2 linked regions of the Reyranella humidisoli genome follow. The protein of the gene in region 1 interacts with the protein of each later gene in a pairwise test. Links are inferred from orthologs where the notes say so. Each region holds a gene or a part of one and is shown in the gene's direction. Other genes may lie near its edges.

Region 1 (6,863 bases):
GACCTCGCGGTGCGCCATCTCGACCTCGACCTGCCGGCGGCCGAGGGCTCGACCGGCCAGCAGAAGGCCGTGCTGGTCTCGATCGCGCTGGCGCATGCCAGGCTGGTGGCGCTGTCGCGCGGCCGGCCGCCGTTGCTGCTGCTCGACGAAATCGCCGCCCATCTCGATGCGGAGCGGCGCCTCGCGCTGTTCGACGAGGTGGTGGCGCTGGGCGTCCAGAGCTGGATGACCGGCACCGATGCCGAACTCTTTGCGCCGCTGGCCGGCCGCGCGCAGATCCTGCGCGTGGCAAACGGCTCGATCGCGGCGGTCTGAACTCCTTTCCGAAAGCCAGGACCATGAGCGACAACGACATCACGCCGGGCGCCGAGGACTACGGCGCCGATTCCATCAAGGTGCTGCGCGGCCTCGAAGCCGTCCGCAAGCGGCCGGGCATGTATATCGGCGACACCGACGACGGCACCGGCCTGCACCACATGGTCTACGAGATCGTGGACAACGCGATCGACGAGGCGCTGGCCGGCTATTGCGACAGGGTCGACGTGGTCCTGCACGGCGACGGTTCGGCCACGGTCCGCGACAATGGCCGCGGCGTGCCGACCGACATCCACAAGGAAGAGGGCATTTCGGCCGCCAACGTGATCTTCACGCAGCTCCATGCCGGCGGAAAATTCGACCAGAATTCCTACAAGGTCTCGGGCGGCCTGCACGGCGTTGGCGCGGCAGTGGTGAACGCCCTGTCGGAGCATCTCGACCTGCGCATCTGGCGCAACGGCAAGGAACACCACATCCGCTTCCGTCACGGCGAGCCGGAAGGCGACCTGCAGATCGTGGGCGAGGCAGACCAGGGACAGCACGGCACGGAAGTGACCTTCCTGCCCTCCACAGGGACCTTCACCAAAACCGAGTTCGACTTCGCCACGCTCGAACATCGCCTGCGCGAACTCGCCTTCCTGAACTCCGGTGTACGCGTCGTATTGACCGACGAGCGGGGCGCCGAACACAAGGTTTCGGAACTCTACTACGAGGGCGGCGTCGAGGCCTTCGCCAAGTATCTCGATCGCAACAAGTCGGTGCTGCACGACCCGCCGGTGTCGATCCGCGGCGAAAAGGAAGGCATCTCGGTCGAAGTCGCGATGCAGTGGAACGACAGCTATCACGAGACGATGCTGTGCTTCACCAACAACATCCCGCAGCGCGACGGCGGCACCCATCTCGCGGGCTTCCGCGGCGCGCTGACCCGCACGCTGAACAAGTATGCCGACGAGAGCGGCATCTCCAAGAAGGAGAAAGTCGGCCTCACCGGCGACGACATGCGCGAGGGCCTGACCTGCGTGCTGTCGGTCAAGGTGCCCGATCCCAAGTTCTCCTCGCAGACCAAGGACAAGCTGGTCTCCTCGGAAGTGCGGCCGGTCGTCGAGTCCGTCGTGGCCGACAAGTTCGGCCAGTGGCTGGAGGAACATCCCACCGAGACGAAGAAGATCCTGACCAAGGTCGTCGAGGCCGCGGCCGCCCGCGAGGCCGCGCGAAAGGCCCGCGAGCTCACCCGCCGCAAGGGCGCGCTCGACGTGAGCTCTCTGCCCGGCAAGCTGGCCGACTGCCAGGAGCGCGACCCGGCGCTGTCCGAACTCTTCATCGTCGAGGGCGATTCGGCCGGCGGCTCGGCCAAGCAGGGCCGCAACCGCGCCAACCAGGCGATCCTGCCGCTGCGCGGCAAGATCCTGAACGTCGAGCGTGCGCGCTTCGACAAGATGCTGGGCTCGGCGGAAATCGGCACTTTGATCACGGCGCTGGGCACCGGCATCGGCCACGACGACTTCAACCTCGACAAGCTGCGCTACCACAAGATCATCATCATGACGGACGCCGACGTGGACGGCTCCCACATCCGTACCCTGCTGATGACGTTCTTCTATCGCCAGATGCGCGACCTGATCGAGCGCGGCTACCTCTACATCGCCCAGCCGCCGCTGTTCAAAGCGGCCAAGGGCAAATCGGCGATCTACCTCAAGGACGAACGCGCGCTCGACGATCACCTCATCCAGACCGGTCTCGAAGGCGCCACGCTGGCGCTCGGCAGCGGCAGCGTCCTGGCCAAGGACGACCTGCGCAACACGGTGGACATCGCCCGCTCCGTCACCAATCTCGTGAAGCCGCTGGCGTTGTCGCGCCGCGTCACCAGCCAGGCCGTCATCGAGCAGGCCGCGATTGCGGGCGCTCTCAAGCCCGACGTGCTGGCCGATCCTGAACTTGCCAAGCAGACGGCCGACTACATCGCCAAGCGCCTCGATGTCGTAAGCCCGCTGCTGGAGAAGGGATGGACCGGCGAGCCGATCGCAGACGGCGGGCTGGCCTTCGTGCGCCGGCTGCGCGGCGTCACCGAGCGGCACGTGATCGATGGCCCGCTGACGCGCAGCGCCGAGGCACGCAAGCTCGACGCGCTGGCCGACGAGTTGCAGGCGGTCTACCAGAAGCCCGGCGTGTTCGCGGTGAAGGACAAGGAGACCCGGATCTCCTCGCCCACCGAGCTGTTTGCCGCCGTCCTCGAGGCCGGCCGCAAGGGGGTCACGATCCAGCGCTACAAGGGACTGGGCGAGATGAATCCCGACCAGCTCTGGGAGACCACCCTCGACCCCGAGGCGCGCACCCTGCTGCAGGTCAGGATCAACCATGTCGACGAGGCTGACGAGATCTTCTCGACCCTCATGGGCGACGTGGTCGAACCGCGCCGCGACTTCATCCAGGAGAATGCGCTGAAGGTCGCCAACCTCGATGTCTAGGATCCGCGACGTCCTGCTCGCCGCTGTGCTGCTCACCGGCCTCGCCGGAGCGGCATCCGCCCAGACCCAGTCGTCGACGCCCACGACCAATGCCGGCACCAAGCTCAATTTTGCGTCGAACCTTGGCGGCGCCACCTTCGAGCGCTCGGTCAACTATTCCGCCCCACCGGCCAACAATCCCGGCCTGGGCATGTCGTACTTCTATTCCACGCCCAAGCGGCTCGCGATCAGCGTGCAGGTGTTCGACCTCGGCCGCCGCGTGCCGTCGGGCAGCGACAATCCGACGGTGATCGGCCAGTTCAACAGCGAGCTCGCCTCGGCCGAACAGCAGTTCAAGTATGCCGGCTATACCGCCTTCCAGAAGCCGTCGGTGCCGTCGACCTGCACCTATGGCGCGGTGAGCTTTCGCTGCGTAACCTACAGCGGCGTCACCCAGGCCAACTCGCGGATCTACAGCAAGCTTCTGCTCACGGGCTTTCGCGACCATTTCATCAAGATCCGGATCGACTGGGCGCAGTCGCACCAGCAGACGGCGGCCGACGCCGAAACCTCGCTGCAGTCGTTCATCCCCGCGCTGATGCGCTGACCCGGCCGGCCCGCGCTTTCAGCGCAGGCCGAGTCTCCGAAACAATCCGACCGTCGTCATCAGCCCCAGCGTGACCAGGCAGAGGCCGCCGATCTGCAGTCCACCGGGAATCTCTCCCACGATCGGGATTCCGACCAGCACTGACAAGGCCGGCACGATGGCGGGGAACAGCACGGCGCGGCTCACGCCCAGGAAGATCACGGCCTGGCTGTAGGCGATCATGGTGATGGCTCCCTGCAGGCCGCCCTGCACCAGCCCCTGGAAGGCCAGCATGCCGAGCGGCAGCGCTTCGAGATGTGCCATGCCCATGATCCCAAGATACAGGGGCGTGGTCAGGACGAAGGACAGCACGGCCACGACCGCGGTCGCCTGCAGGGCCGGCAGGCGCCAGTGCCGCAGCAATAGCGTAAATCCCGCCCACAGCACGCTGGACGCGAAGAACAGGAGATCGCCCAGCCACGCGCGCTCGCCGGAAGGCTGGGTGAGGCCGTCCCAGCCGATCAGGAAGATGCCGGCCAGCACGATGGCGGCACCGGCCAGATGGCTGCGGCTCAATCGCTCTCGCAGGAACAGCGCGGCACCGATGGTACTGACGATGGTGACGGTCGAGGGTGCGATGACCGCGCCATGCGCCAAGGGTGCGAAGCCGTAGCCGCCGGTCTGCAGCAGCGCAAAGGGAGCGCCGCCGAGCGCCGTGAGGATGAGAGACCGGCGCAGGCCGATCCCGGCGAAGTCGCGCACGCCGTAGCGCAGGAGCAGAGGCAGCATGATCGCGCCGGCGACGACGTAGCGCGCGAAGATCATGTCGACCGCGCCGAGGCCCCCCAGAATGCCGGCACGCGCCGCCGCGAACGACAGCGATGCGCCCAGCGCCATGATCGAGCCGCACAGGAAGCCCCAATGTTCGCGCGTGACCCGTGGGGGCATGGGATCGGCCATGCAATGGCGCTAGCACGGAGTGGGCCAGCCGCGCACGAATTTTAGTGCGAACGCTCCAAAATCATGGTTCTGATGCCAACCATGGCCCGCCTGAAGGAATTCGACGAGGACAGCGCGCTCGACGCCGCCGTCGACTGCTTCTGGAGTCGCGGCTACGAGGCCACGTCCGTGCGCGACCTCGCGCGCGAGATGGGGATCGGCGGCGCCAGCCTCTACAACACGTTCGGCGGCAAGCGCGCCTTGTTCGAGCGCGTCCTCGAACGCTACGCCAACCGCTCGACACGTGAGCGCATCGCGCGCCTCGAGGCGAACCATCGGCCCCGCGAGGCGATCCGCGCCTTCCTCGCCGAAGTGATCGAGCGTTCGTTGAAGGACTCCGACTGCAAGGGCTGCCTGCTGGTGAACTCCGCACTCGACGTGGCGCCTCACGATCCCCAACTCGGCCGCGCGGTCACGGGCTACCTCGAGGAGATTCGCAGCTTCTTTCAGCGCGCTGTCGAGGCTGCCAACAAGGCCGGCGAGACACCGCCCGGCACCGATGCCAACGCCCTGTCGATCCATCTGCTGGGCGTGCTGATGGGCATGCGCGTGCTGGCACGCACCGGCGCACGGCGGCAGACGCTGGAAGCCGTGGTTCGCCCGGCGCTTGACCTGCTCGGGAGACCGCATTGATCGATCATCTGAACGAGGCCGCCCTGCGCGCGCTGCCCGACGACGTACCTGTCGTCATGCTGAACCTGATGCGTTTCCGCGAGCGCTCGCTCGATGGCAATGGCAGCGGCTGGGACGCCTATCTGCGCTACAGCGCGCTCACCATAAAGCTGATCAAGGCGCAGGGCGGTACCATCATCTGGACCGGCGATGCCGAAACGGTGGCGCTGGGCGAACCGGACCGCCACCGCTGGGATTACGTGGCACTGGTCCGCTATCCCTCTCGCGCCGCGTTCCTCGCCATGATGCATTCGCCCGAGTACGCGGCGGCCAATGTCGAACGCGAGAACGGCTGCAGCGACCACGCCATTGTCGCCACGCGCCAGACCTACAGCAACCTCAGCGAAGCCCGAACCAAGGAGTAGGCAATGTCATTGGCAGACAAACTCTCGGCAATGCGAGCCGCCAGCGCGGGGCGCCTTCCCGCGGACAAGCAGGCCATCATGAACAGGGCCACCGAAGATTTGCGCCGTGCGGGAATTCTCGACCGCATCGTGCCGGTCGGCAGTCGGATGCCAGCCTTCGCACTGGCCGACCACGACGGGCGTCGCGTCGACTCGGACGCTCTTCTCGCCGGTGGGCCGCTGGTCCTGTCCTTCTTCCGAGGATCCTGGTGACCCTACTGCCGACATGAGCTGGATGCTCTGCAAAGCGTGTACGCCGACATCGCGGGACTTGGCGCCAGCCTCGTCGTGATCTCGCCCGAACTGCCGGCGCGCACGGCCGACATGGCGACCAAACAGAAGCTCACCTTTCCGATCGTCTGGGACGAAAAGTCCGTGGTCGCGGAAGCCTTTGGCCTCGCTTTCACCCTCCCCGATGACCTCAGGGAAGTTTACCGGAGCCTCGGCATCGATCTGCCGCTGCGCAATGGCGATGCCTCGTGGCAGCTGCCGGTTCCCGCACGATTCGTCGTCGACGGCGAGGGTATCGTGCGCTCGGTCGAAGCTGACGTGGACTACAAGTACCGGCCCGAACCGGAACCTACCGTCGCGCTCTTGCGCGACATCGTTGCGGGCTGAGGCCAAACGGAAGGAACAGGGGAAACAAGCTCATGGTCAAACGTCTCAGCGACATGCCGGAGGTCGAGGCCCACCATCTCCGGCGCATCGAGTGTCCCACCTTCGACGACACGCCCGCCCTGCCCGGCAAGCCGCTCAACGGGCGCCGCGTCGCGCTGATCTCGACGGCGGGCCTGCACCGTCGTGGCGACCGGCCGTTCCGCCCCGGCGACGGCAGCTATCGTGTCATCCCGGCCGAGACGCCGGCGCGCGACCTAGTCATGAGCCATATCTCCGTGAACTTCGATCGCACCGGCTTCCAGCAGGACCACAACGTCGCGTTTCCCATCGACCGGCTGCGCGAACTGGTCGAAGAGGGCGTCGTCGGCTCGATGGCCTCCATGCACTATTCGTTCATGGGCGCTTTTCCGCCCGATGCGGCCGAGCCGCATGCCCAGCATCTCGCCGGCCTGCTGAAGCAGGATGGAGTCGACGCGGCCCTGCTCGTCCCCGTTTGACCCGCCTGCACGCGCGCCGTGGGCGCGCTGGGCCACTTCCTCGAGCGTCAGGGCATTGCGACCGCCAGCATCAGCCTGGTGCGTGAGCACACCGAAACGATCCGGCCGCCCCGGGCCCTCTGGGTCACCTTCGAGCTGGGCCGGCCGCTCGGCATCCCGGACGATGCCGACTTCCAGCGCCGCGTGCTGCGCGCGACGGCAGAGCTGCTCGAGCGCACCGACGGGCCGTTGATCGCCGACTATCCCGAGGACGTCGCCGAGGAGGCCGACTTCACAGGCTGGGCCTGCCCCATCAACCTCGCCCCGACCGCCGTCGACACCCTGGTGG
Region 2 (5,877 bases), 2.1 Mb from region 1 along the record:
CGATGCTTGCGCTGCCAGCACCCGTGCCGTCGGCCGGTCGTTCATCAGGAGCTGCGCGGTGCCCGCAATCAGGCCGATCAGGACGCCGATCTTCCAGGCGAGGTCATAGGAGCCCATCAGGTCGTAGAGATAGCCGCCGCCCCAGGCGCCGAGGAAGGAACCGGCCTGGTGGCTGAGGAAGGCGATGCCGGTCAGGGTCGACAGGAAGCGCAGGCCGAAGATCTGCACCACCAGCCCGTTGACCAGGGGAATTACCCCCAGCCACAGCGTGCCCATGGCGGCCCCGAACAGCACGACCGAGAGTGGCGTGGGTGGGAACAGGAAGAACAGCGCCACGGTCAGCGAGCGCAGCAGGTAGATCGCACCCAGCAGCAGGCGCTTGGGGTATTTGTCACCCAGCCAACCGAACAACCACGAACTCAGGATGTTGAATCCGCCGATCAGCATCAGCGCCACGGCGCTGTAGGAGGCGTCCATGCCGCATTGGGCGAGATAGGTCGGGAGGTGGGTGGTGATGAAAACGAGCTGCAGGCCGCAGACGAAGAAGGCCAGCGACAGCACGACGTAGCCGCTGTGGCGCCGCGCTTCGTCGAGGGCGCCCCCCAGGGTGAGATTGCGGTCCGTCGACAGGCTGTTGGGCAGCTTGTCGGCCCGACTGCCGATCCAGGCGGCCGGCAGCATCGCCAGGGCCAGGATCACGAAGGCCCAGACGGCGGCCCGCCAGCCGTCGGTATTCAGGAGATAGGCGGCAATCGGTGCGGTCACCATGGTGCCGACCGAGCCGGCCGCCGAGACCAGGCCGAAGGCCAGTGTGCGGCGGCCGGGCTCGACGACGCGCGCGGCGATGTTTGCCGTGATGCCGGACGTCGTGCAGGCCAGCGACACGCCGATCAGCACGCCGGCGCCCAGGATGATGGGGAAGAGGCTCTGCGCCGTCGCCGTCAGCCAGATGCCGAGGATGAAGAGCACGCTGCCGATTAGGGCGACCCAGCGCGTCCCGTATTTGTCGGCGAAGACGCCGGCAATCGGCTGGCTGACGCCCCAGGCCACCTGCTGGACGGATATCGCGAGGGCGAAGTCGGAGATCGCGATGCCGAGTTCCCGGGAGGCCGGCGCCTGGAACAGGCCGAGATTCTGCCGGATGCCCATTGCCAGGGTCATCATCAGGGCCGCGCCGCCCAGCATGGCGTAGGCCTGGCCGGTCGAGACCTGGGGGACGTGAAAGGGTTTGCTCATGGCGGGGGAAGATACGGGAGAGTTTGCTGTCCCAACCAATGAATTGTCGGAGGGCCGTCATGAGCAGACTTCACTTCACAACCGTTATTCGGTGGCTGCCCACAGGCTGCCGGAGCTAGTTTGCCCGCCGTGAGGTAGGTGCCGCGTCCCGCGGCGCCGGGAAAGCGAAGGAGGCCCCCATGGCGGGCAGCGTCAACAAAGTCATTCTCGTCGGAAATCTCGGCCGCGACCCCGAAGTGAAATCCATGCAGGATGGGCGTTCGCTGGTGAACATGTCGGTGGCGACCTCCGAGACCTGGCGCGACCGCAACAGCGGCGAGCGCAAGGAGCGCACCGAGTGGCACCGCGTCGTGATCTTCAACGACAAGCTGGCCGAGGTCGCCCAGAAGTTCCTGAAGAAGGGCGCCAAGATCTATCTCGAGGGCCAGCTCACCACCCGCAAGTGGACCGACCAGAGCGGCCAGGAACGCTATACGACCGAGGTCGTCATCCCGCGCTTTGGCGGTTCGCTCACCATGCTCGACGGTCGCAGCGGTGGCGGTGAAGGCGGCGGCGGTGGCGGCGGCATGGACGATGACTACGGCGGCGGCATGGGCGGCGGCGGTGGCGGTGCGTCCAGCGGTGGGGGTGGCGGCGGTGGCCGTGCGGCTCCCCGCGGCAAGGCCGAACTCGACGACGACATTCCGTTCTAGGTGGTGCCGACGCTCGTCCCGTGAGGGACGGTCGTTTTCGGCCGCCGGCTCTCTCGCGGGCCGATGAAGCGGACCGTCATGCAGGAAAGCCCAGCGCGCGCAGCTCGGCGATGGTTTGCTCGGGCGAGCGGTGATGGATGCCGCTCATGCCGGTGGCGCGCGCGCCGTCGACATTTGCCAGGACGTCGTCGATGAAGACGGCATCCTGCGGCTTGAAGCCGCCGAGGCGGCACGTCAGGTCGAAGATCGCCGCGTCGGGCTTCCAGCAGCCGACATGGCCGGACACCACATAGTCGCGGAAATGCCTCACGAACGGATGCGTCGTGCGCGCCGGGCCGCGCAGCCAGGCGTCGAGGAAGCCCGGGGCGTTGGAGAGCAGGTAAAGCGGGACCTTGGCGCTGCCCAGCCGCTCGACGAGGGCCGTCGTCGGCTCGAACGTGTGTGCGAGCATCTCGTCGAAACGGTCGTAGTAGGCTGAGATCAGCGCCTCTTTGCCCGGATGGAGCGCCTGCAGTTCGCGCGTCGCGGTGGCCGGATCGCCGTCATAGTCCTGCCGCGTGTGCCACTCCCGCGTGGTCACCCTGGCCAGAAAATCCTCCATCTCCGCTTCGTGCGGGATCAGCTTCCGGTAGAGGTGGCGCGGATTGTAGTCGATCAGGACGCCACCCATGTCGAAGACGACTACGGAGGGGCGGGCAAGGGCACTTTCTGGGGGCAAATCACAGCCTTTCCCTGAGGTAAATTCGACAGGAATTTAGTCAATAAAATCAAAGTGTTAAAGGGGGCTTTCTCGGGCGATTTTTGTTGGTCTTCCGGGGCTTGTTTGCTAGTTTGCGAAATACCCCCGACGGAGCCTCCGGACGGGCTGCAAGAACGAGAAAAATTCCCAGGTTTCCGTGAGCGACGATACGACCCTGCCGCCGGTGCCGCCGCCCTCGGACGCGCCTCCGCCCCCGTCTTCTCCGCACGATATCGCCCCGATCACCATCGAAGAGGAGATGCGCCGCTCCTACCTCGATTACGCCATGAGCGTGATCGTCTCGCGCGCGCTGCCCGACGCGCGCGACGGGCTGAAGCCCGTGCAGCGGCGCATCCTCTACGCGATGAAGGAAGGCGGCTACGACTCGACGCGGCCCTTCCGCAAGTCGGCCCGCATCGTCGGCGACGTGATGGGCAAGTATCACCCGCACGGCGACAGCGCGATCTACGACGCCATGGTGCGCATGGCGCAGGACTTCTCGATGCGCCTGCCGCTGATCTCGGGGCAGGGCAATTTCGGCTCGATGGATGGCGATCCGCCGGCGGCGATGCGTTACACCGAGGCGCGTCTCGCCACGGTCTCGGAGACGCTGCTCGAGGACATCAACAAGGACACTGTCGAGTTCCAGCCGAACTACGACGAGCGCGAGAGCGAGCCGACGGTGTTGCCGGCGGCCTATCCGAACCTGCTGGCCAACGGCGCCGGCGGCATCGCGGTGGGCATGGCGACCAACATCCCGCCGCACAATCTCGGCGAGCTGATCGAAGCCTGCCTCGCGCTGATCGCCAATCCCGAGCTGACCGTGCCGCAGCTCATGGAATACGTGCCGGGTCCTGATTTCCCGACCGGCGGCATCATCCTCGGCCGCAACGGCATCCGGGCCGCTTTCGAGCTCGGTCGCGGCTCGATGATGATGCGGGCCAAGACCAACATCGAGCAGAAATCCGGCGGCCGCGAGTCGATCGTCGTCACCGAGATTCCATACCAGGAGAACAAGGCCCGGCTGCACGAGCGCATCGCCGAGGTGGTGCGCGACAAGAAGGTCGAGGGCATCTCCGAGATCCGCGACGAAAGCGACAGGGACGGCGTGCGGCTGGTCATCGACCTGAAGCGCGACGCCATGTCCGACGTGGTGCTCAACCAGCTCTACCGCTTCACGCCGTTGCAGACGAGTTTCAGCGTCAACGCCCTGGCGCTCGACGGCGGCCGCCCGAAGCTGATGAGCCTCAAGGAGCTGCTCGAGGCCTTCATCCGCTTCCGCGCCGAAGTGCTCACACGGCGCACCCGCTTCGAGCTCAACCATGCGCGCGACCGTGCCCATGTGCTGGTCGGTCTCGCGATCGCCGTCGCCAATATCGACGAAGTGATCGAGATGATCCGCCGCTCGCCCGATCCGAACGTGGCGCGCGAGCGGTTGATGGCCAAGGACTGGCCGGCCACCGACGTGAAGCCGCTGATCGACCTGATCGCCGAGCCCGGCCGCGAAGTGTCGGCCGAGGGAACCTACCGGCTCTCCGAGGTGCAGGCCCGTGCGATCCTCGAGCTGCGACTGCAGCGCCTGACCGGGTTGGAGCGCGACAAGATCGCCGAAGAGCTGACCGAGGTCGCGAAGCTGATCGAGGGCTACCTCGAACTTCTCGGCGATCGCGACAAGCTGTTCGCGCTGATGGCCAGCGAACTGGTCGAGATCAAGGAGAAGTACGCCACGCCGCGTCGCACCCAGATCCTCGACAACGAATTCGAGCAGGACATCGAGGACCTGATCCAGCGCGAGGACATGGTCGTCACCGTGACCCATGGCGGCTACGTGAAGCGCGTTCCGGTCTCGGCCTATCGCGCCCAGCGCCGCGGCGGCAAGGGCCGCTCGGGCATGGCCACGCGTGAGGACGATTTCGTCTCGAGCCTGTTCGTGGCCAACACGCACACGCCGGTGCTGTTCTTCTCCAGCCGCGGCATCGTCTACAAGCTCAAGGTCTGGCGGCTGCCGCTCGGCGCCCCGCAGGCGCGCGGCAAGGCCTTCGTGAATCTGCTGCCGCTCAGCGAGGGCGAGACGATCAGCACGGTCATGCCGATGCCGGAGGACGAGGCGAGCTGGGCGACGCTCAACGTCATGTTCGCCACTGCGCGCGGCGGCGTGCGGCGCAACGAGCTCGGCGATTTCGTGAATGTGAACCAGAACGGCAAGATCGCCATGAAGTTCGAGGGCGAGGATGCCGGCGACCGCCTGATCGGCGTCGGCGTCTGCAGCGAGGACCAGGACGTGCTGCTGGCGACGCGGCAGGGCCGCGCCATGCGCTTCCCGACCGACAAGGTTCGCCTGTTCGCGAGCCGCAACTCGACCGGCGTGCGCGGCATCGCGCTGGCAGAAGGCGACGAGGTGATCTCGATGTCGCTGGTCGATGCCGGCAAGGGCGTCACCAGCGAGGAGCGCGACGCCTACCTGCGCCAGTCACGCGCCGAGCGCCAGGCCGAGAACGCCGTGGACGCCGGCGAGGCGGCCGTGGATGCGCCGGAGGAGGAGACTCCCGCGGGCGAGGAGGCGGCTGCGCCGCCCGCCACGCTCTCGCCGGAGCGTTTCGCCGAGCTGAAGACCAGGGAGGAGTTCGTGCTCACCGTGGCCTCGTCCGGGTTCGGCAAGCGCACCTCCGCCTACGAGTACCGGGTGACCGGCCGCGGCGGAAAGGGCGTGGAACTGATGAGCCTCGCCAAGGGCGGCGAGATCGTGGCGGCGGTACCGGTGCTCGACACCGACGAGATCATGCTGGTGACCGACGCCGGCACGCTGATCCGTTGCCCGGTGGATGGAATTCGCATTGCCGGGCGTGCGACGCGCGGTGTGCGCATCGTCAACGTGAGCGACGGCGAGCGCGTCGTCACGGCTGTGCGGATCGGCGAGGACGATGCCGGCAACGGCGCAAATGGCGATAGCCAGCCCGAGCCGGAGGCCGGAACGGAGCAGGACTCCAGTTCCGAAACAAACGGTGGATAAGGACGGATCGTGTCGCTAAGACTTCGCCGTCGCAGTCTGCGCACAAGGGGGAGACATGGCCGTAGAACGCACCGGGGTATATCCGGGCACGTTCGATCCCATCACGAGCGGGCACATGGAAGTGGTGCGCCGCTCGCTGCGGCTCGTCGACAGGCTGGTGATCGGTCCGCACATCAACGTGGGCAAGGGACCTCTGTTTT

Evidence for each region. Proteins that work in one complex are often made in the same cells at the same time.
Region 2: the proteins of gyrB (region 1) and gyrA interact in binary tests that used the Escherichia coli proteins (3 or more experiments, as listed by UniProt). The link is inferred for Reyranella humidisoli from one-to-one orthologs.

What each region holds. Positions count from the first base shown.
Region 1 is NZ_JAHOPB010000001.1:1,050,895-1,057,757, forward strand. Bases 1-3,059 are described here. They hold gyrB (DNA topoisomerase (ATP-hydrolyzing) subunit B), read left to right. Parts: upstream 1-338; coding sequence 339-2,780; downstream 2,781-3,059. Other genes in these bases: recF (DNA replication/repair protein RecF), read left to right, coding at 1-315; KQ910_RS05120 (hypothetical protein), read left to right, coding at 2,773-3,059. In the rest of the region: more of KQ910_RS05120, read left to right, coding at 3,060-3,366; KQ910_RS05125 (DMT family transporter), read right to left, coding at 3,385-4,305; KQ910_RS05130 (TetR/AcrR family transcriptional regulator), read left to right, coding at 4,369-4,977; KQ910_RS05135 (DUF1330 domain-containing protein), read left to right, coding at 4,974-5,381; KQ910_RS05140 (thioredoxin domain-containing protein), read left to right, coding at 5,460-5,633; KQ910_RS05150 (glycine/sarcosine/betaine reductase selenoprotein B family protein), read left to right, coding at 6,035-6,535; KQ910_RS05155 (hypothetical protein), read left to right, coding at 6,554-6,863. UniProt on the Escherichia coli protein: DNA gyrase negatively supercoils closed circular double-stranded DNA in an ATP-dependent manner to maintain chromosomes in an underwound state.
Region 2 is NZ_JAHOPB010000001.1:3,194,849-3,200,725, forward strand. Bases 2,465-5,877 are described here. They hold gyrA (DNA gyrase subunit A), read left to right. Parts: upstream 2,465-2,824; coding sequence 2,825-5,677; downstream 5,678-5,877. Other genes in these bases: KQ910_RS15570 (HAD family hydrolase), read right to left, coding at 2,465-2,646; coaD (pantetheine-phosphate adenylyltransferase), read left to right, coding at 5,733-5,877. Also shown: KQ910_RS15560 (MFS transporter), read right to left, coding at 1-1,236; ssb (single-stranded DNA-binding protein), read left to right, coding at 1,416-1,928; more of KQ910_RS15570, read right to left, coding at 2,005-2,464. UniProt on the Escherichia coli protein: A type II topoisomerase that negatively supercoils closed circular double-stranded (ds) DNA in an ATP-dependent manner to maintain chromosomes in an underwound state.